DNA from 3 places in the Micromonospora sp. PTRAS2 genome. Region 1 is predicted to be linked to each of the others. Evidence: riboswitches for the same ligand, from Rfam matches in the RefSeq annotation. Region 1 holds a riboswitch; each other region holds the start of a gene.
What was found. A riboswitch is a leader RNA that binds a small molecule or an ion and turns the genes downstream of it on or off. The one in region 1 is predicted to bind cobalamin.
Positions count from the first base shown of each region.

Region 2: another riboswitch for cobalamin. It lies ahead of bluB (5,6-dimethylbenzimidazole synthase); the one in region 1 lies ahead of ACVMYR_RS23460 (ribonucleoside-diphosphate reductase subunit alpha).
Region 3: another riboswitch for cobalamin. It lies ahead of cobN (cobaltochelatase subunit CobN); the one in region 1 lies ahead of ACVMYR_RS23460 (ribonucleoside-diphosphate reductase subunit alpha).

Region 1 covers NZ_JBSWBU010000008.1:106,426-113,263, reverse strand. Annotated here, with positions in the region: gene ACVMYR_RS23460 (ribonucleoside-diphosphate reductase subunit alpha) at 1-1,275, opposite strand, end outside; cobalamin riboswitch at 1,412-1,622, opposite strand; gene ACVMYR_RS23455 (glycoside hydrolase family 2 TIM barrel-domain containing protein) at 1,789-4,920, opposite strand; gene ACVMYR_RS23450 (hypothetical protein) at 5,200-5,544, shown strand; gene ACVMYR_RS23445 (phosphotransferase family protein) at 5,557-6,576, opposite strand; gene ACVMYR_RS23440 (acyl-CoA dehydrogenase family protein) at 6,573-6,838, opposite strand, start outside.
Region 2 covers NZ_JBSWBU010000001.1:662,795-669,632, reverse strand. Annotated here, with positions in the region: gene ACVMYR_RS03205 (crotonase/enoyl-CoA hydratase family protein) at 1-261, opposite strand, end outside; gene ACVMYR_RS03200 (AraC family transcriptional regulator) at 547-1,578, shown strand; gene ACVMYR_RS03195 (AraC family transcriptional regulator) at 1,686-2,663, shown strand; cobalamin riboswitch at 2,681-2,879, shown strand; gene bluB (5,6-dimethylbenzimidazole synthase) at 2,915-3,559, shown strand; gene ACVMYR_RS03185 (hypothetical protein) at 3,633-3,959, shown strand; gene ACVMYR_RS03180 (Rieske 2Fe-2S domain-containing protein) at 4,059-4,910, shown strand; gene ACVMYR_RS03175 (LysM peptidoglycan-binding domain-containing protein) at 5,161-6,366, opposite strand; gene ACVMYR_RS03170 (hypothetical protein) at 6,383-6,754, opposite strand.
Region 3 covers NZ_JBSWBU010000009.1:124,330-131,167, reverse strand. Annotated here, with positions in the region: gene ACVMYR_RS25010 (VWA domain-containing protein) at 1-37, opposite strand, end outside; gene cobN (cobaltochelatase subunit CobN) at 34-3,771, opposite strand; cobalamin riboswitch at 4,053-4,182, opposite strand; gene cpt (chloramphenicol phosphotransferase CPT) at 4,443-4,976, shown strand; gene ACVMYR_RS24995 (hypothetical protein) at 5,036-5,371, opposite strand; gene ACVMYR_RS24990 (hypothetical protein) at 5,485-6,279, shown strand; gene ACVMYR_RS24985 (MFS transporter) at 6,693-6,838, opposite strand, start outside.

The DNA.
Region 1 (6,838 bases):
GGTCTGGTTGGACAGCCGGTTGGACGCGTCCTTGAACGTCATCCACCCGTTGCCGGTCTGCGCGAGCGTGCGCATCATCCGCCCGTACAGGTCGCGGGCCCGGACCGTGCCGACGGCCTTCTTCTCCGCCGCCCGGTACGCGGAGTCGAACGCCTCGCCGTACAGGTCGGGCAGCTCGGGGGCGTCGGACGGGTCGATCAGCGACCAGTCGCCGTCGGCCTCGACCCGGCGCATGAACTCGTCCGGGATCCAGTTGGCCAGGTTCAGGTTGTGGGTGCGCCGGGACTCCTCGCCGGTGTTGTCCCGCAGCTCCAGGAACTCCTCGATGTCCGGGTGCCACGGCTCCAGGTAGACGCAGGCCGCGCCCTTGCGCCGGCCGCCCTGGTTGACCGCCGCCACCCCGGCGTCGAGCGTCTTGAGAAACGGCACGATCCCGTTCGAGCGCCCGTTGGTGCCCCGGATCAACGCGCCCCGGCCGCGCACCCGCGACCAGGAGATGCCGATGCCGCCGGAGAACTTCGACAGCTTCGCCACCTGGTGGTAGCGCTCGTAGATGGAGTCGAGTTCGTCGCGCGGCGAGTCGACCAGGAAGCACGACGACATCTGGGTGTGCCGGGTGCCGGAGTTGAACAGCGTCGGCGAGCTGGGCAGGTACGCCAGGGTGGACATCAGGCGGTAGAAGTCGACCGCCTCCCCCGCCGTCTGCGACAGCCCGCAGGCCACCCGCAGCAGCCAGTACTGCGGCGTCTCCACCACGAGCCGGGTCTGCGGGTGCCGCAGCAGGTAACGGTCGGCGACCGTGCGCAGGCCGAAGTACTCGAACCGCAGGTCCCCGGCCGGGTCGACGGCGTCGTCCAGCTCGCGGGCGTGGGCGGCCACGAAGGCGGCCGTGCCGTCGCCGATCAGGCCCAGGCCGTGGGCGTACCGGATGGACTGGCTGAAGCTTTCCACCTGCTGCCCGCGGACCTCCTCGGCCACGTACGCGGCCAGCAGCCGCGCCGCCAGCTTCGAGTACTGCGGTTCCTCGCCGATCAGCTCCGCCGCCGTCTGGATCGACAGCTTGTCCAGCTCGGCCGTGGTCGCCCCGTCGTACAGGCCGCTGATCGTCTTCGTCGCCACCCGCAGCGGGTCGACCTCGTCCAGGTCGGCGACCCAGCGCTGCACCGCTTCGACGATCTTGTTGACGTCCACCGGCTCGGTGTCGCCGTCCCGCTTACGGACCTGCATGACGTGCCGGCGTTGCCCCGGCCCCGCCTGCTCGCGCGTCGCGCTCATGTTCGCCCTCCTCAAGCCCGTCCCCGAGGTCGAGGGCGCGCGGGAGGACGCCGCCGGACACCCGCGACGGCACAACCCGCCGCCGCTGCCGGCTGATGGCGTCGGCCGTCCCACGCGGCCTTCGACCGCCGCACGCGTCGCGTGCGGCACGCTGGCAGGTCTTCGGACTCGCGGGCGTCGTGCTCGGTGCCTACTGACCGTCGCTTCCCAGGCCCCGCCGGGCCCAGTGCTTCGTTGACGGCGGTCGTTCCCACTCACCGCTGCGGGGCAGCCCCGGAATCACACCGGGTTCCCTCTTGCCTCGACCACCGTGGACCGATGGCCGAACCAGCTACGGGTGACACCATATATGGGCGCAAGGCGAAGATGGCAACACCAGATGATGTGTCGGGCGAGTCGCCTCGCAGCGTGACTTTCCCCTCACGCCAGGTGAGTGGCGACCACGGGCCACCCGCCGGACGACGGGCCAGCCCGCAGGTGCGCGGGCTGGCCCGGATCCGGGTTTGCGGCCGGCTAGGAGGTCTTCAGGCTCCACTGCTGGTTCGCGCCGCCGTTGCACGACCACAGGACGATCTTCGTGCCGTTGGCGGTGGCGGCGCCGCTGGCGTCCAGGCAGAGCCCCGACGCGACGCCCGTGATGCTGCCGTTGGCGTTGACGTTCCACTGCTGGTTGCTGCCGCCGTTGCAGTCCCAGATCACGACCGTGGTGCCGTTGCTGGTGCCCTGGCCGTAGGCGTCCAGGCACTTGTTGCCGTACACCTGGAGCTGGCGGCTCGACGTGTAGGTCCACCGCTGGTTGCTGCCGCCGCCGCAGTCGAAGAGCTGCACCTGGGTGCCGTTGGTCGTCGTCGAGTTCGGCACGTCCACGCAGCGGTTGGACTGGGTGCCGACGATGGTGCCCTGCTGGCCGTTGCCGCCGTTCGCCGGGGGCGGCGCCACCACGGCCGGCGCGGCCGACACGACGGTCGCCCGGTCCAGCGCGACGGAGCCGTTGCCGACGACCCGCACCCGCACGACGTGCTGCCCCTGGGTGAGGGTGCCGCTGTTGAAGAGCGCCACGTTGCCGCGACGGGCGGACGCCTGGAAGCTGACCGTCTGCTCCGGGCCGCCGTCGACCGAGACGGCGGCCGAGCCGTGCGACGGGTCCTGCACCCCGAACAGCACCACGCGGTTGCCGGTGACGGTGAGGGTGGCCGTGTCACCGGCCGTGCCGCTGCGGGTGTAGTCCTTGCTGAAGGTCTGGTTGTCCCCGACGGCCTGCCAGCTCCCCGCGTAGGTGAAGCTCTGCCGGTCGTTGACGTCGACCGGGAAGCCGAACGTGTACGCGCCGCTGGTCGGCACGATCGGGTCGGTGAACGCGGTCGTGTTCACGGTGACGTTCGCCGACGTCAGGCCCGGCGCCGACGCCGTCAGCGTCACCGCGCCGGTCTGGCCCAGCGCGCTCTTGAGATACACCGCGCCGGTGCCGGCCTCCAGGGCCAGCGGGCTCTCCCCCACGACCGCCCCGGGCCCGGTGACGGTGAACGACACGGGGGCGCTGTTGGTGGGTACCACCTGGTTGTTGCTGTCGAGGGCCTTGACCACGACGCGGGTCATGTCCCCGCCGTCGGCCTTGATCGCGGAGTCGTCGGCCGTCAGCGTCAGCCGGGTCGCCGCGCCCGGGGTGTGCCGGGTGTCGGTGGCCACGACCTGCCCGCCGATCCAGCAGTCGGCCCGCAGTTGCCCGCTGCTCACGGTGATCCCGGTGAACTGGAACATCGGGTGCGGCAGGCTCGTGTACGCGTTGGGGTTGATGCGCCCGCGGGACGCGCCGTTGACGAACAGCTCGACCTGCTGGCAGTTGCCGCCGACGTAGACGGTGCCGCTGGAGACGCCGGGCGTCCACTGGCTGGCGATCGACACGTACGGCCCGTACAGCGCCGGGTCGCGCTGCGAGGCGTACGCGGCGGCGGCGATCTTCGGGATCCGGAAGATGTCCGAGACGCCGTGGTAGCAGGTGTAGTCCTGGCAGGACGGCGGGGTCACGAACGTGGTGTTGTAGTCGAAGGCCGCCCAGCCCAGCGCGCCGGCCATGTTCGACCTGCCGGCGGCGGTGTTCTGCACGTTCAGGTGCACCCGCATCGTGTTGACCTGCGTCTGCTCCGGGTCCCACGACTTGTGCGGGGAGGTGTGCCCGACCGCCTCGGTGACCAGCCACGGCAGCACGGTCGGCGCTTCCGCGGTGCCGGAGAAGTCGTTGTAGGTGTAGACGTCCTCCAGCAGCTCGCTGCCCTTGAAGTTGCGCACGCCGCCGGTGGGACGCGACGGGTCGAGCTGCCGGGCCAGGTTGTTGGTGCGGGTGTAGAAGTTGTGGTTGTCGCCGGACTCGTTGATCCGCACCCCCCACAGCACGACCGACGGGTGGTTGCGGTCGCGCATCACCATCTCGCGGACGTTCTCCACCGCGATGTCCTGCCACGCGGTGTTGCCGATGTGCTGCCAGCCGGGGATCTCCTCCATCACCAGCAGACCGATCTCGTCGGCGCGGTCGAGGAACTCCGGGTCCTGCGGGTAGTGCGAGGTCCGCACGATGTTCGCGCCGAGTTCGTACTTGATGATGTCGGCGTCCTTGGCCTGGAGCCGGTTGGGCGCGGCCCGGCCGATGTAGGGGTAGGACTCGTGCCGGTTGAGCCCGCGCAGCTTCAGCGCCTGGCCGTTGATGTAGAACTTGCCGTCGCTCTTGTTGAACTGGATGCTCCGGATGCCGATCCGGGTCTTGTGCTCGTCCACGTAGGTGGAGCCGTCGCGCACCTGCGTGTAGACGGTGTAGAGGTACGGGCGGTCCGGGTGCCAGGCGGTGGGGTTGGCGATCGTGCTGGTGTTGTAGGCGAACTCGACGGCCGACTGCGCGCCGATGGTCTGGGTGGCCGTGCCGGTGGCCACGACGTTGTTGGTGGCGTCGACGACCTGGGTGACGACGGTGACCGACCGGGACTGTGCGCTGTCGTTGCGCACCCGGGTCCGCGCGTTCACCGTGTTGGTGTTCGGCGTGGTGAGGTACGTCCAGTCCACGTGCACCGGGTCGGCGACGATCATGTTGACGTCGCGGACGATCCCGCCCCAGACGTAGTAGTCGATCGCGCCGCCCTCCGGCGGGATGTCGTTGCGGGTCATGGAGTCGACCTTCACCGCGATCACGTTGTCGGCGCCGCCGATGTTGAGGTACGGCGTGACGTCGTACGTGAAGGACGTGTAGGCGCCCTTGTGCTGGCCGACGAAGGTGCCGTTGACGTAGACGTCGGCGACCTTCGCGACGCCCTGGAACTCGACCGCGATCCGGCGGCCGGCGTACTGGGTGGGCAGCGTGAAGTGGCGGCGGTACCACGAGGCGGGCACCTCGAAGTCGCCCTTGGGGAAGCCCTTGTGCGGATGGGTCCGGAAGTAGGGCAGGGTCACGGGGACGAAGCCGCTCTCGTCGAGCCCCACGGCCTGCCCGGCCCCGCCGGGCACGTCACCGGAGAACAGCCAGTTGGTGTTGAAGTTGAGCACGGACCGGTTGGACCCCTGCGGAACGTAGGGGGCGGCGGACGCCGGTCCCGGCGGCCCGATCAGCACGAGCGCGGCGGCGGTGACCAGCGCCGTGAGGGCAGCGGCTAGCTTTCGCATTGTCCTCCCCATCTCTCGGGAATGCGGGTTGAAGAACCGGGCCGTCCGGGTGCAGGCAGGGCTGCTGCGGCACGTGCGCTCCCCCGCCTGGCGGAGGTGACGGGAGCATCGCCAACGTAATTCGTATGACATCTGATGTCAATATCGTTACATGGGAGTACGTCGATGAATAGCGCAGCTCGTCCTGCGGTCCGGGCTGGCGGGCCGTACGGTCGGTTCAGGCGCGGTCACGCCGCGCCACACCGTCCGGACGTGAACGCATGTCGATCGGAGGCCCCGATGAGCCTGATCACGACAGTCGCCGCCGGCCTGGCCGCGACCGTACTGGGTGGCACGATGGTCGGCGCGCCGGCCGCCACCACCACGCTGACCGTCGACGGCCGGTGCAAGGCCCAGTTCGGCATCGGCCAGTGGCGCGACTTCGACTGCACCGCGTCGGCCACCGGCGGCGACGGCGACTACCGCTACACGTGGCAGCCGCTGATCCCGATCACGGTCTTCCACGACGACCGGGGCCCGTCGAGCAGCGGATACTGCACGGCGTACGCCGACACCGTCGTGCGGGTGACGGTCGTCAGCGGCGCCGAGACCGCCAGCGCAAACATCCCGTTCCCCTGCTTCTGAGGTGCGCCCGGATCACCCGCCGAGCCGGGCCAGCCCGGCGGCGAGCAGGCCGGGCACGGCACCGCCCACCGTCTCGAAACCGGAGCCGACGGTCATCCCCTCCACGAACCGGCGGTGCACGCCCTCCGCGATCACGGCCAGCTTGTAGTAGCCCAGCGCCTCGTAGAAGGTCAGATGGATGAGGTCGCGGGACGTGCCGGCGGCGTAGCCCGCCACCAGCTCGTCGCGGGTCGGGAAGTGGTCGCTGCCGGTCACCGGGCAGCCGTGCGGCAGCACGGGCGCGCACACCGGGTCGGTGTAGACCAGCAGCAGACCCAGGTCGGCGAGCGGGTCGCCGATCGTGGCCATCTCCCAGTCGAGCAGCGCGGCCGCCCCGGACAGGTCCGCCGCGTAGATGATGTTGTCCAGCCGGAAGTCGCCGTGCACGATGCCCGGCGCGGACTGCGGCGGCACGGCGGCCGCCAGGCATCGGTGCAGTTCGTCGGCGTCGGCGGACGGCCGGGTCGCGACGACGTCCCACTGCCGCTTCCAGCGGTGCACCTGTCGCAGCAGGAAGCCCTCCGGTCGGCCGAAGGCGTCGAGGCCGACGCTCGCGGGCGCCACGGAGTGCAGCCGCAGCAACAGGTCGACCATCGAATGCCCGACGGCGCGCACGGTCGACGGCGCGAGGACGGCGAGTTGCCCGGGGTCGCGGATCACCACGCCGTCCACCCAGGCCGCGAGGCTGAACGGCGCCCCGATCACGGCCGGGTCCGCGCAGTACAGCACGGGTGCCGCGACCGGAACGGTCGAGCCGGCCAGGGCGGCGGTGACCCGGAACTCGCGGTGGATGTCGTTCGCCGAGGGCGCGATGGTGCCGAACGGAGGACGCCGAAGCGCCCACGACCGGTCGCCGGCGTGGACGGCGTACGTCAGGTTGGAACGCCCACCGTCCACGAAGTCCACCCGCAGGCCCTCGGTGAGGCCCGGGATGCGGTCGGCCAGGTACGCCTCCAGCGCGGGCAGGTCCAGCGAACGCAGGTCGGCGGTCATGCCGGCAGCGCTCCCCGCACCGCCGCGTCGCGCTCCTGGACCCGGCGCTTGACCGCCCGGCGGGAGATCGCCCAGCGATGGGTCTCGCTCGGCCCGTCGTAGATCCGGAACGGACGCACCTCCCGCAGGTAGCGCCCGAGCATGAGGTCACCCGAGACGCCGAGGGAGCCGCAGATCTGCAGCGACCGGTCGACGATCCGCCACACCGCCTCCGCGACGAACGCCTTCGCGACGGAGGTGGACTGCGCGGCGCGGCCCCCGG
Region 2 (6,838 bases), on a different contig from region 1:
CCGCGTCGGGCCCATCGGGCCGTCGCCGTCCGGCTCGACCCGGTTGCCGCTCGGCGTGCCGATCGCCTTGAGGTCCGCCCCGGCGCAGAACGTGCCGCCGGCCCCCCACAGCACGGCGACCGCTGCCGCCGGGTCGGCCTCGAAGGCGCGGAATGCGTCGGCCAGGGCCCGGGCGGTGGGACCGTCGACGGCGTTGCGGGACGCCGGCCGGTCCAGGATCACCGTGGTCACCGCGGCGGCGTGCTCGACCCGTACCCCCATCGGGACAGCATGCCCTGCCCGGACGCCGACGCACCAGCGCGGGCGTGACCACCCTGCCGGACGGCCACCGGTGTTCGTACTCCGTACATCGGCTTCGCACGGCGGACAGCCCGGCCCGTGGCGGCTTCTCTCGCCTTTCGTCGGCCGTCAGAATGCGCGCTGAAGGGCCACCGAACGTGGCGACGCGTACTCGTGCGGTGTCCGTCGCCCGTCGCCGTGGGCCCCGGGTGAGGTGAGGGTGAGGGACGCCGGTCGGCGCCGCCGCCGGCGATGCGGGGAGATGTCGTGACAGGACGTACCGGGGCGGGGCCGTCCGCGACGAAGCGGGTCGACTGTGGCGACGAGGCGGCCACCGACCAGTCGGGGCTGTGGTCGCGGCTCGTCACGGACGACCCGGACGAGGCGCACCGCTGGCTGTTGGCGGCCTACCCCGAGCATCGGCTCCGCGCCTTCGACCGCCGCGGTGGGGTCGTCTTCCGGGCCGCCCACGCGCGGTTTGGCTCGGCCAGCGTGGCCCGGGTGCGCTATCCGATGAACGCGGACAACGACGTGTTCACCCGGGACGTCGTCGGGGTGGCGGAGGTGCTCTCCGGCGGCTGGGGGGTCGACGTCGGGGCCGGGGAGGTGATGGCCGGCGCGGGTGACCTGCTGCTGGTGCCGCCTGGGCGGACCAGGGCGATCCTGCACCGCGACATGGAGGTCCTCGCCGTGGAGCTTCCCCTGGCCGACGTGCGGCGGGTGGCGCAGGAGCGGTGCGGCCTCGCGCCGGTCGACCTGCGGTTCCAGGGGCTGTCGCCGGTGTCCCCGTCCGCCGCCCAGCTCTGGCGCAACACCACGCGCTATCTCACCCAGGTGGCGCTGCCGGGCGCCGCGTTCGGGTCCAACGCGCTGGTGCAGGCGGAGGCGACGGGCCTGCTGGTGGCCGTCGCGCTGGCCACGTTTCCCAACACGACGATGACCGAGGCGCCGACGCGCGGCGCGGGGGGCGTCGCGCCGGCCGCGGTCCGTCGTGCGGTCGCCTACATCGAGCAGTACGCGGACCAGGCCCTGACCGTGACCGACGTGGCGGTCGCGGCCGGGCTGGGCGCGCGGGCGCTCCAGCAGGCATTCCGCAAGCACCTCGACACCACCCCGACGCGCTATCTGCGACGGGTACGCCTGGAACGGGTGCACACCGAACTCCAGGCCGCCGAGCCCGGCGCGGGCCTCACCGTGGCCGCCGTCGCCGCCCGGTGGGGCTTCGCTCACCTGGGCCGGTTCGCCACCGAGTACCGCCGGGCCTACGGGCGGCCGCCCAGCCAGACCCTGCGGAGCTGACCGGCGGCGAGAATCCCTCGGGCCTGGGAGGTGGCGCTCCGGCGTGCCGTTGCACTGTCCGCCCGCGCGGGTAGCTAGGCTCCCTCGTGACCCAGGGGGGTGAATTGGTGACTTCGGGTAATCACGGCCCGCCCACGCTCACCCGGTTCTCGACCAGCGACCCGGCGGAGGCGGCGCACGTCTACGAGACCGCGTACGGACGCAGCGTGCGGCTGGCCGCCGTGCCGACCGGGCTTCCGCTCCGCCACGACCGGTGGAACGCCGGTGCGTTCTGCATCGACGACGTCAGCATCGCCCTCGACCTGCGGGTGCAGGCGGAACCCCTCGGGTACGTCCTGCTCGCCGCCCCCCGCCGGGGGTGCTTCGGGCGCCGCTGCGACGGTGTCGACGAGATGGTCGGGCCCGGCGAGGTCGCCGTGCTGTACCAGCCCGACCTGCCCGGCTCCTCGTGGTCCAGCGACCTGGACGTGACCTGCGTCCTGCTGGACCTCTCGCTGATCGACCAGGTCGCCCGCGCCGATCCGGACCGGCCGCTGGCACCCCTGCGGTTCGTCAGCTTCCGGCCGATCCGCGCCGAGGCGGAGTGGCGGTGGCGGCAGACCGTCCGGTACGCGGAGTCCGTCATGGCCGCCGGCGGCGCGCCGGGCGCGTCCCCGCTCGTCCTCGGTGGCCTCGGCCGCCTGCTCGCCGCGGCGACGCTCGCCGCGTTTCCCAGCAACGCCCTCCGGGAGGACCGGCCGTGCGACCGGGCCGACGCCCACGCGGGGACCCTGCGCCGGGCGATCGCCTTCATCGAGTCCGCCGCCGGGACCGACATCGGCCTCGTCGACATCGCCCGCGCCGCCGGCGCCACCCCCCGCGCCGTGCAGCTCGCGTTCCGCAGTCAGCTCGGCATGACCCCCCTGGCCTACCTGCGTCGGGTGCGACTCGACCTGGCCCGCCAGGAACTGTCCCGGGCCACGCCCGGCGACGGCACCTCCGTGGCCGCGACCGCCGCGCGCTGGGGATTCGCCGACCCGCGCCGCTTCGCCGCCCGTTACCTCACCACGTACGGGGAACTGCCCGGCCGGACGCTGCACCGCTGACACGGGTTAGCATCGCCGGCGGCACGATCATGCGAGGTGCCCCGCGGGTGCGGGGAGAATCGGGAAGCCGGTGTGAATCCGGCACGGGCCCGCCGCGGTGACCGGGGAGCCACCGTCCACGCGCGAGGAGCGCAGCCACTGGCCGTGCGGCTGGGAAGGCGGACGGGCAGGCGTCGATCCGGGAGTCCGAAGACCGGCCTCGCGTCGACCGCCCACCCGCTGGGTGGGCCGAGCGCAGCGGGAGCCTGCCTGTGGAACTCTACGACGCCATCCACCGCCGCCGGGACGTCCGGGCCCAGTTCACCGGGGAGCCGGTGCCGGCCGACACCCTGCACCGGATCCTCGACGCCGCGCACGCCGCGCCCAGCGTCGGGTACTCGCAGCCGTGGGACTTCGTCCTGGTCCGGGACGCCGCCGTCCGCCGCCGGTTCCACCGGCACGTGCAGGCCGAGCGGGCCACGTTCGCCGCCACCCTGGACGGCGCGGCGGCCGAGCGGTTCGCGCGTATCAAGATCGACGGGGTGCTGGAGTCGACGCTGGCGGTCGTCGTCACGTACGACCCGGAGCGCGGCGGCCCGGCCGTGCTCGGGCGGCACGCCATCGCCGACGCCGGCCTCTACTCGGTCTGCCTGGCCATCCAGAACCTCTGGCTCGCCGCCACCGCCGAGGGGCTGGGCGTCGGGTGGGTCTCCTTCTACCGGGAGCCGTTCCTCGCCGAGCTGCTGGGCGTGCCGGCCGGCATCCGGCCGGTGGCCTGGCTCTGCGTCGGGCCGGTCACGCACCTGGAGGCCGTGCCCGACCTGGAGCGGCACGGGTGGCGGCGACGCCGGCCCCTCGCCGAGGCGGTGCACCACGACCGCTGGCCGCAACGGGTGACCGACCGACCAAACGGCTAATTCAGGTACGTCTATGCGGTGGCTAGGCTGGCGTGGCGCTGAGTCATCACTTAGCTACGTTGGGAGGAGTTCCATGCGTACCACCGTCAAGGTCCTGGCCGCGTCCGCCCTCGCCGCCCTGGGCCTCGCCGCCGGTGCCACCCCGGCCCTCGCCGCCGCCCCGGCACCCTTCTGCGAGTCCATGGCGTCTCAGTTCTACTGCGACGCCAGCAGCGCCGGCACGACGACCTGGAGCATCACCTGGTACTCCGGCAGCGTCGGCACCTTCACGACCGCCGGGTCGACCCTCTTCGCCACCTGCCCGGCCAGCAACCTCGGCCACCCGGTGCGGGCCAGCTACAGCTACTTCGACGGCAGCACGACCCAGTACAGCGGCACCACCCAGTTCATCTGCCGGTAGCCGGGGTCCCGCGTCCGGCGTACGCGCGACCCGTGCGTACGCCGGACACCCGGCACGGCTGCCCGGTTTGCGACCGCTTCTGCCGGGAAGTCGGACGGAATGCGGGCACTCTTGACGAAACTCGAACAGGCTTCGGCCCTGGACCAGGCCGGCGACCGGCTGCAGCGCGGCGTCCAGGCCACTCTGCGCCCGCAGCGGGTCCGCGACCTGCTGCACGGCGTCTTCATCGGCCATCCGCTGCACCCGGCGCTGGTGCAGGTGCCGGTCGGCTCCTGGATCAGCGCGGCCGTACTCGACCTGATGCCCGGCCAGCGCCGGGCGGCCACCGCCCTGGTGGGGCTGGGCACCGTCAGCGCCGTCCCGGCGGCGATCGCCGGCCTGAACGACTGGGCGGCCCTCTCCCGGGAGCAGCGCCGCGTCGGGCTGGTGCACGCCGCCGCCAACGCCGTCGGCCTGACCCTGTACGCGGGCTCGCTGGCGGCCCGGCTGCGCGGGCGGCACGGGACGGGGCGGGCGCTGGCCTACCTCGGGCTGGGCGCGGCGAGCGCGGGGGCGTACCTCGGCGGGCACCTCGCGTACAAGCAGGGGGCGCAGGTCAACCAGAGCATCTCCGAACTGCACCGGATCGGCGAGGGCTGGCACCCGCTGGCGGACATGGCCAACCTGCCCCAGCGGAAGCTGGTCACCCGCGAGGTGGACGACGTCTCGGTGATCCTCTACCGGCACGGCGACGAGGTCACGGTGATGCTGGAGCGCTGCCCGCACCAGAGCGGCCCGCTCGGCGAGGGCGAGGTCACCGAGATCGACGGACATGCCTGCGTCGTCTGCCCGTGGCACGGGAGCGCGTTCCGGCTCAACGGAGGCGAGGTCATGCACGGGCCGTCCGGGAACGACCAGCAGATCCTGCCGACCCGGGTGGTCGACGGGGTCCTGGAGGCGAGGCTGCCCTGAGGCCCGGCCGGCCCAGGCCAGACCTGCGGGCCCGGCCGCCATGTCGGCGACATGGCGGTTTCCCGCACGCCGGATGCCCCCATGTCGGCGACATGAAGTCGATCATTCGCCCCGCCCGGCCCCGCCCGGCTCGGCTCGGCCCCGCTCGGCCCGGCCCGGCCCGGCTCGGCCCGGCCCGGCTCGGCCCCGCCCGGCTCGGCCCGGCCCGGCTTGACCCCGCCCGGCTCGGTGCCGTGCCTCGGCTCGGGGGTCAGTCCCGGCGGTGCCGGCCGGTGACGAGGGCCCGTGCGCTGCTGGTGGCCCTGGCGACCGCCGGCCGGCGGCGTAGCCCGAGGACGGCCCCGATCTGCGCTCCGACGATGCTGGCGACGGCGAGTACCGCGGAGACGGCGAGGGGCCGGTTCATCTGGTCGCCCGCCCCCGCCCGGGACGCTCCGGCGGCCATCGCGGGCTGCGGCCCTGAGGGCGGCTGGGCGACCTGCTGGGTGCCGTGCGACGAGCCCGCCGACGACGAGCCGGCCGGCGGCTGGGCGGCGGAGGGGCCGGGGGCGGGGCGGGTGGCCCGTGGCGAGGTGGGCGAGGGCGGCGTGGGCGAGGGCTGGGCCGCACCTGGTGCGGCCGGCGCGTCGGCGGCGGGCGGGGTGGCGGGTGCCGACGGCGGCCGGGGGGTGACCGTACCGCCGGGGGTGGGCGTCGTGGGCCGGACCACCAGCTTCCCGGTCGCGTGCCTGCGGGCCCCGGTGTCGTGGACGCCGTCGGGCAGCGTGATCAGCTGCCCGGGGCGGATGCGGTCGGGGTCGCCCAGCCGGTTCAGCTTCGCCACGTCCCGGTAGCGGTCGAAGTCGTCGAGATAGCGCTCGGCGACCTCGCCCAGGTAGTCGCCCTTGGCGACCCGGTACACCGTCGGTTCCGCCTCCTGCCGAAGGTCGGCCGCCGTGGCGGCCGTCGGCATCGTTGCCCGGGCGTCGACCACCGGCAGCGCGGCGACCGGGCGGGCCACCGGTGCCCCGGCGACGGCGGCGGGTGCGGCGGCGGGATACGGGCCGGACAGCACGGTGGCCGCGCTGGCGGCGGCCGGGCTCGCCGCGATGATCAAGGCCACCGAGCCGACCAGCGCCGCGGCGGCGCGCTGCTGCCGGCTCATCCCGGGCAGCCGGGGTGCCGGTCGGCGTAGCGTCTGCGCGCCCAGCTCCACGAGCACGGAGAAGGCGAACGTGGCCCAGCCGAACCAGCCGACCAGGGCCAGCGCCCGCAGGAAGAGCTGACCGTCGTCCCGGCTGGTGAGCGTGGCACCGATCTCGGCGAGGCTGGGCAGGTGGTCGGGCAGCGGGTTCCCGGCGAACGCGAGCAACGCCACCGGCCCCCCGACGAGTACGGCGATCAGCACGACCAGCGCGCCGAACCCGGTGAGTACCTGCCCGACCCGCCGTGCGGCGGAGCGACCCGGTGCGGCCATGGCGTGCCTTCCCTTCCTAGGGGCCCTCGGTGAGGGCGCGTGCGGTTGCCTCGCCGGAGACGGTGACGGCGGCACCGAAGCCGAAGAAGCCGAGCAGGTAGCGGTCGTAGGTGACGGTGACCTGGACGCGGATGAGCTTCTCCCCGTCGACGACGGGGAACTCGACGCTGTGGCCGGTGGCACCGGCGGCGGCGAGGTAACTCGTCACCGCCGCCCTGGCCGCCGCCTCGTCGATCTCCTTGCGGCCGCCCTGGATGGCCTTCGCCCGGTCGATGGACTGGCCGCCGGTGCGGGCCGCCTCGGCGGCCAGGTTGTCGGCCAGTTGCCGGGAGCGGAGCTGCCCGGCGCCGTCGAAGGCCAGGCCGATGATCGCGAGGACGCCGATCATCGCCGCCGCCAGGAACAGGCTGACCCGGCCCTCGTCGCCGCGCCACCGGCGTCCAGGGCCGGCGGCGGGGGTGGTGGCCCGACG
Region 3 (6,838 bases), on a different contig from region 1:
CCATGCCGAGCACGGCGGAGAAGGGGAACACACTCATTGCCGGTCCTCCAGGTCGCCCTCGCTGGCCAGGTACGTCTCGCGGAGCCGGTCGAGGGTGGCCGGCTCCGGGGCGGCCCACATCCCCCGGTCGGCGGCCTCCAGGAGCCGCTCGGTGATGCCGCGCAGCGCCCACGGGTTGGACTGCTCCAGGAACGCCCGGGTGGTGTCGTCGAAGACGTACTCGGCGGCGAGACGCTCGTACATCCAGTCGTCCACGACGCCGGCGGTGGCGTCGTAGCCGAACAGGTAGTCCACGGTGGCGGCCAGCTCGAACGCGCCCTTGTAGCCGTGCCGGCGCATCGCGGCGATCCACTTCGGGTTCACCACCCGGGCCCGGAACACCCGCCGGGTCTCCTCGCCGAGGGTGCGGGTGCGCACGTCGTGCGGCATCGCCGAGTCCCCCACGTACGCGGCGGGGGCGACGCCGGTGAGGTGGCGCACCATCGCCACCATCCCGCCGTGGTACTGGAAGTAGTCGTCGGAGTCGACGATGTCGTGCTCGCGGGTGTCCTGGTTCTTCACCGCCACGGCGATGCGGGCGAAGGAGCGTTCCATGTCGGCGCGGGCCTCCCGCCCGTCCAGGCCGGGGCCGTACGCGTAGCCGCCCCAGACGGCGTACACCTCGGCGAGGTCGGCGTCGCTGCGCCAGTTGCGGGCGTCGATCAGCGGCAACAGCCCCGCCCCGTACGCCCCCGGTTTGGAGCCGAAGACGCGGGCGGTGGCCCGGCGCTCGTCGCCGTGCTCGGCGAGGTCGGCGGCGACGTGCGCGGCGACGTAGTTCTGCTCGGCCGGCTCGGCGAGGGCGGCGACCCGGCGCACCGCGTCGTCGATCAGCGCGACGACGTGCGGGAACGCGTCGCGGAAGAACCCGGAGATGCGGACGGTGACGTCGACGCGGGGCCGGCCCAGCTCGGCGAGCGGCACCACCTCGACGCCGGTGACCCGGCGGGACCGGTCGTCCCAGGTGGGGCGGCAGCCGAGCAGGGCGAGCACCTCGGCGACGTCGTCGCCCTGGGTGCGCATGGCGCTGGTGCCCCAGACGGTGAGCCCCACCGAGCGGGGATAGGCGCCGGTGTCGGCGAGGTGCCGGGCCAGCAGCGAGTCCGCGAGGGCCACGCCGACGTCCCAGGCGTTGCGGCTGGGGATGGCCTTCGGGTCGACGGAGTAGAAGTTGCGCCCGGTGGGCAGCACGTTGACCAGGCCCCGGGTGGGCGAGCCGGACGGGCCGGGCGGCACGAACCGGCCGTCGAGCGCGCCGAGCACCCGGTCGACCTCGTCGGTGGTCCGCGCCAGCCGGGGCACCACCTCGCGGGCGGCGAAGCGCAGCACGTCGGCGGCGTCGGGGATCGCCCGGCCGGCGACCTCCGCGACGACGGCATCGACACGGTCGGCGATGGCGTCGGCGGCGGTGCTGGCGTCGGTGCTGGCGGCGGCGTCGGTGGTGGTGCTGGCCTCGGCGGCGGCCCAGCCGAGGGTCTCCATGGCGACGACGAGACGGCGGGCCAGGCCCTCGATCAGGTCGACGGCGTCGGCGGCGGTGCCGGCGGGGCCGTCGGCCACGGCGGTCAGCTCCTTCGGCACGGCGATGCGCCGTCCCGGCTCGGCGAGCAGAGCGGCCTCGTCGAGGCCGTACGCGGCGGCGAGCGCCTGGCGCAGGCCGGGCAGGGCGCGCACCCCGCCCCACACCTGGGGGGCGCGCAGCACGGCGAGGACCAGGTTGACCCGGGCGTCGCCGGTGGGCGCGCCGCCGAGGACGTGCAGGCCGTCGCGGATCTGCACGTCCTTGACCTCGCACAGGTACCCGTCGAGGTGCAGCACGAAGTCGTCGAAGTCGTCGGCGGCGGGCATGTCGGCGGTGTGCAGGTCGTGGTGCAGCTCGGCGGCGCGCACCAGGTCCCAGATCTGCGCCCGCACCGTCGGCACCTTCGCCGGGTCGAGGGCCTGCACGGTGGCGTACTCGTCGAGGAGCTGTTCGAGTTTCGCCAGGTCGCCGTACGTCTCGGCGCGGGCCATCGGCGGAACGAGGTGGTCGACGACGACGGCGTGGGCGCGGCGCTTGGCCTGGGTGCCCTCGCCGGGGTCGTTGACGATGAACGGGTACACCAGCGGCAGGTCGCCGAGGACGGCGTCGGGGGCGCAGTCGGCGGCCAGGCCGAGGCCCTTGCCGGGCAGCCACTCCAGCGTGCCGTGCTTGCCGAGGTGCACCACGGCGTCCGCGCCGAACCCGCCGTCGGCCTCCGGCGCGGCCAGCCAGCGGTACGCGGCGAGGTAGTGGTGGCTGGGCGGCAGGTCGGGATCGTGGTAGATGGCGATCGGGTTCTCGCCGAAGCCGCGCGGCGGCTGGATCGCCAGCAGCACGTTGCCCAGCCGCAGGCCGGCGAGCACGACGTGGCCGTCGTCGACGTACAGCTCGCCGGGCGGCTCGCCCCAGTGCTCGCGGATCCGGTCGCGCAGCCCGGCCGGGACCGCGTCGAACCAACGCCGGTAGCTTGCCTGCGGCACCCGGGCGTCGGCGTCGGCGAGCTGCTCGGGGGTGAGCCACTCCACGTCGTGGCCGCCGGCGGCGATCAGGGCGTGGATGAGCGTGTCCCCGTCGTCGGGCACCGGCCGGTCCCCGAGGTGGTAGCCGGCGGCGGCCAGCGCGGCGAGCAGCCGCACCGCCGAGGCGGGGGTGTCCAGGCCGACGGCGTTGCCGACCCGGGAGTGCTTCGTCGGGTAGGAGCTGAGCACGATCGCCAGCCGCTTGTCGGCGTTGGGCACGTGCCGCAGCCGGGCCTGACGCGTGGCGATCCCGGCGACCCGGGCGGCCCGCTCGGGGTCGGGCTCGTAGACCGACAGCCCGTCGGCGTCGATCCGCTTGAACGAGAACGGCACGGTGACGATCCGGCCGTCGAACTCGGGGATGGCCACCTGCATGGCGGCGTCCAGTGGGGACAGACCGGCGTCGCTGCCGGCCCACTGCTCGCGGGTGCTGGTGAGGCAGAGCGCCTGCACGATCGGCACGTCGAGGGCGGCGAGCGCGCCGACGTCCCAGGCGTCGTCGTCGCCCCCGCCGGAGGCGTCGGCGGCCACGGTCCCGCCGGCGGCGAGCACGGTGACGACGAGGGCGTCGCAGCGGGCGAACAGCTCCAGCGGCCCGTCGCCGGGGGCGAGCCCGCGCAGCGAGCCGCAGAAGATCGGCAGGGGGTTCGCCCCGGCGGCGTCGACCGCGTCGGCGAGGGCGTCGACGAAGGCGGTGTTCCCCGCCAGGGCGTGCGCCCGGTAGAAGACGATCCCGACGGTCGGCCGCTCGGGCTTGTGGGGGCGGTCGCCGTGGACGCCGTGCCCGGGGGTGGGCGCGGGCGGGGCGAAGCCCTCGCCGGTGAGCAGCACCGTGTCGGAGAGGAACCGGGCCAGCTCGGCGAGGTTGCCCGGCCCGCCCTCGACCAGGTACGCCAGGGCGTCGGTGGCCACCCCGGAGGCCACGGTGGACGCGGCCATCAGCTCGGCGTCGGGGACCGCCTCGCCGCCGAGGACGACCGTCGGCACCCCGGAGCCGAGCACGGCCGCGAGGCCGTCCGGCCACGCCTGCCGGCCGCCGAGCAGCCGTACGACGGCGAGGTCGACGCCGTCGAGCAGCGCCGGCACGGCGTCGGCGGCGACCCGGGCGGGGTTGGCCAGCCGGTAGCCGGCGCCACTGGCCCGGGCGGCGAGCAGGTCGGTGTCGGCGGTAGACAGCAGCAGGATGCGCACGGAAGGCTCCGGAGAGTGACGCACCGGGCGGCGGGTGGGCCGCCGGCGGGCAGGCAGGGGCGCGGGTTCAGCGGGTACGGCGGGCCTGCGGCCGGTTCACCGGCGACGGCCGGGGCGCCGGGCGCGCAGCATGGCGCGGTGCGCGGGCTCAGGTGCGGCGACGGGGCGCGGGCAGGCTGCCGCGCGCCAGCAGGCGGCGACGATGGTCGTCGATGTGCGAGACGCCGTGCGTCATCGGGTCCTCCTCGGGTGTCCACGCCCTGGGGTCGCTCCGACGGCCGAAGTATCCTGGCTCCCGGATCGACGCTCTCCCCCGGCCTTCCAACCGCAGACACACGGCCGTGACTCACGAGGGGGGATCGCTCCCCGGTGACAGTGGCGGGACCGCGCCGGAATCGCACCGGCTTCCTTCACTGCCGTCAGGCCGCGAATGCTGCCACACCCGACCGCCGCCGGTCAACGCCGGGCTCCCGGCCACTCCCACCCCGCTCGACATCGAGTGACGACAATGGCTCAAGGAATCGGATGCGGCACAAGCAATTGTCGTACGCCGATGGCTCCGGGTCGCTTCGCGCGTCCTTTCCCGCCGACCGACCCGCGGATTGGTTAGGCTGATTCCGATCATCACCCGCTCGCGCGAGACGGGAATTGCCCGAAGGGAAACCGATCAGGTGGCGACGCAGGTCATCGTGCTCAACGGCGGCTCCAGCTCGGGCAAGTCCGCGATCGTCCGGTGCCTCCAGCGCGTCCTGCCGCACCCGTGGATCAGTTTCGGCGTGGACGACCTGATCGACCGGCTGCCGCCGGCCATGCTGGGTTCCCCCGCCGGGCTGAGCTTCGGCCGGCGGGGCGAGGTCGACGTCGGGGAGGACTTCCTCGCCGTGCAGCACGCCTGGCTGGTCGGCATCGCCGCGATGGCGGGCGCCGGGGCGCGGATCGTCCTGGACGAGGTCTTCCTCGGTGGCGGCGCGTCCCAGGAGCGCCTCCGCGGCTACCTGACCGGTCTCGAGGTGCTGTGGGCCGGGGTGCGGTGCGCCCCGGCCGTCGCGGCGGGCCGGGAGATCGCCCGGGGCGACCGGGTGATCGGGATGGCGGCGACGCAGGCCGAGACCGTGCACGAGGGCGTCCGCTACGACGTCGAGGTCGACACCGGCCGCACCGAGTCGCTCGACTGCGCGCGCGCCATCGCCGCGCACGTGCGCTGAGCGACGCCGCGCGGCGGGCCGGTGCGCGCCGACGCGGGTCAGTGCGCCGGCCCGGCGGGTCAGTGCGCCCGGCGCTCCGGGTGCGCCCGGTTCCAGGCCCGCATGCGCTCCGGGTATCCGGTGCGCGCGGCCTCGTACAACGGCACGGCGTGCCGTTGGGCGATCTTCGCGGCGGCCCGCGGCGACCCGGTCCGCCGACGGATCCACTCGCCGTCGTGGGCGATCGCCATCACCGTGGTGTCGGTCGCGGTGGTCTCCGGTTCCAGATAGAACTCCACCCCCCGGCGGCTGCGGACGAACGCCTCCAGGGCGGCGAGGTCGTCCGGCGTCGCCTCGCGGTCGAGCTTCGTCGGAGTTCCGTCGGCGGCGGGTCGGCGGCGGCTGAACCAGCCCATGCCCGGCTCCTCTCCTCGGCGTACGCTCCAGTGGACCATCCCCGCCTGGCAGCCTGCTGGACGCGGGATGAGAGGAAGCTGACCCCGCCCGGGCCTCCCCGTACACTCGCCCCGTGGTGGCGTGGCGGGCGGTGGCGGCGCGGGACAACGCCGACTGGTGCGACCTGGTCGGCCGGGCCCACGGCCTCGTGGGGGCGCGCGACACGGACGCCTGGACGGTGCCCCGCCGTTCCCCACCGTGGTATCCGGACGCGGTGACGCTGCGCCCGGGCGTGGACGCCGCCCGACTGCTGGCCCGGATCGACGCCGGGCCCGGCGCGTCGGTGAAGGACAGCTTCGCCGACCTGGATCTCGCCCCGCACGGCTTCCGGGTGCTCTTCGCGGCCGAGTGGATCCACCGCCCGCCCGCCGGGCCGCCCGCGACGCCGCTCGTCGCGTCGCCCCTCACGCCGCCCGGCACGCCGCTCGTCGCGCCGCTCGTCGCGCCGCCTGGGGCGGGCCCGACGGCGCTGGCTCCGGTCACGTCGGCGCGGGGGCTGGCCGCCTGGTCCGCCGCAGCCGGCAGCAAGGCCCTACGCCGGCCGGCGCTGCTGGCCGACCCGCGGGTGACGATCCTCGCCCGGCGCGCGGGCGACGGCGCGGTCACCGCAGGCGCCGTGCTCACCGACTGCGGCCCGGCGGTCGGGGTCTCCAACGTCTTCGCCGCCGACGGGGATCTCGCCGGGGTGTGGCGCGGCGTCGTGGCCGCCTGCCCGGGCCGGCCGCTGGTCGGCTACGAATCCGGCGGCGGCCTGCCGCCGGCCGAGGAGGCGGGTTTCCGGCGGGTCGGTCCGCTGCGCGTCTGGCTGCGCCCGGACCGCCACCGCGACCCGGACCGCCACCGCGACCCGAAGCCCGCCACCGACTGACCACTCTGCGCAACCGCCGCACACCGGCGCGCTCGCCCGTGCACCCGCCTACCCCTCCGTCACCACCAGTATCGCCCCTCCCACTCACATTCGGCCCTTTGCTCTGCACCCACCGACGCAGCATCTGGGTCGAGCTGGCCGAATAGGAGATCACGAATGAACGGCGACGCACCGACGCGGTCACGCTGCGCGAGCACTGCGTATGTGGGTGCAGAGCAAAGCGCCCCGACGGGTGGGTGACTTCCGGCAGCGACGACGGCCGGCGAGTCACCTTGCGTAATGAGGGCGGCTGAGGAGCGAGCGGCTCCGACGGCCGATCCCGTGACCGGCGGTGGGCGGTGGGCGGGGCCCGTGGCCGGCGGTCGGGAGTGGGGGTCGACGGTCGGCACGGGACGTCGCCCCGTGGGTCGGGGCTAGGCCGGGCGGTGGCGCGTGTCGGCCGGCGGCCGGAGCACCGGGACCAGGGCGAGGGCGGGCACCAGGAGCAGCGGCACCAACAGCAGCGCCCGCAGGGTGCCCACGTGATCGCCGAGCAGGCCGAGTAGCGGCGGGCCGCCGA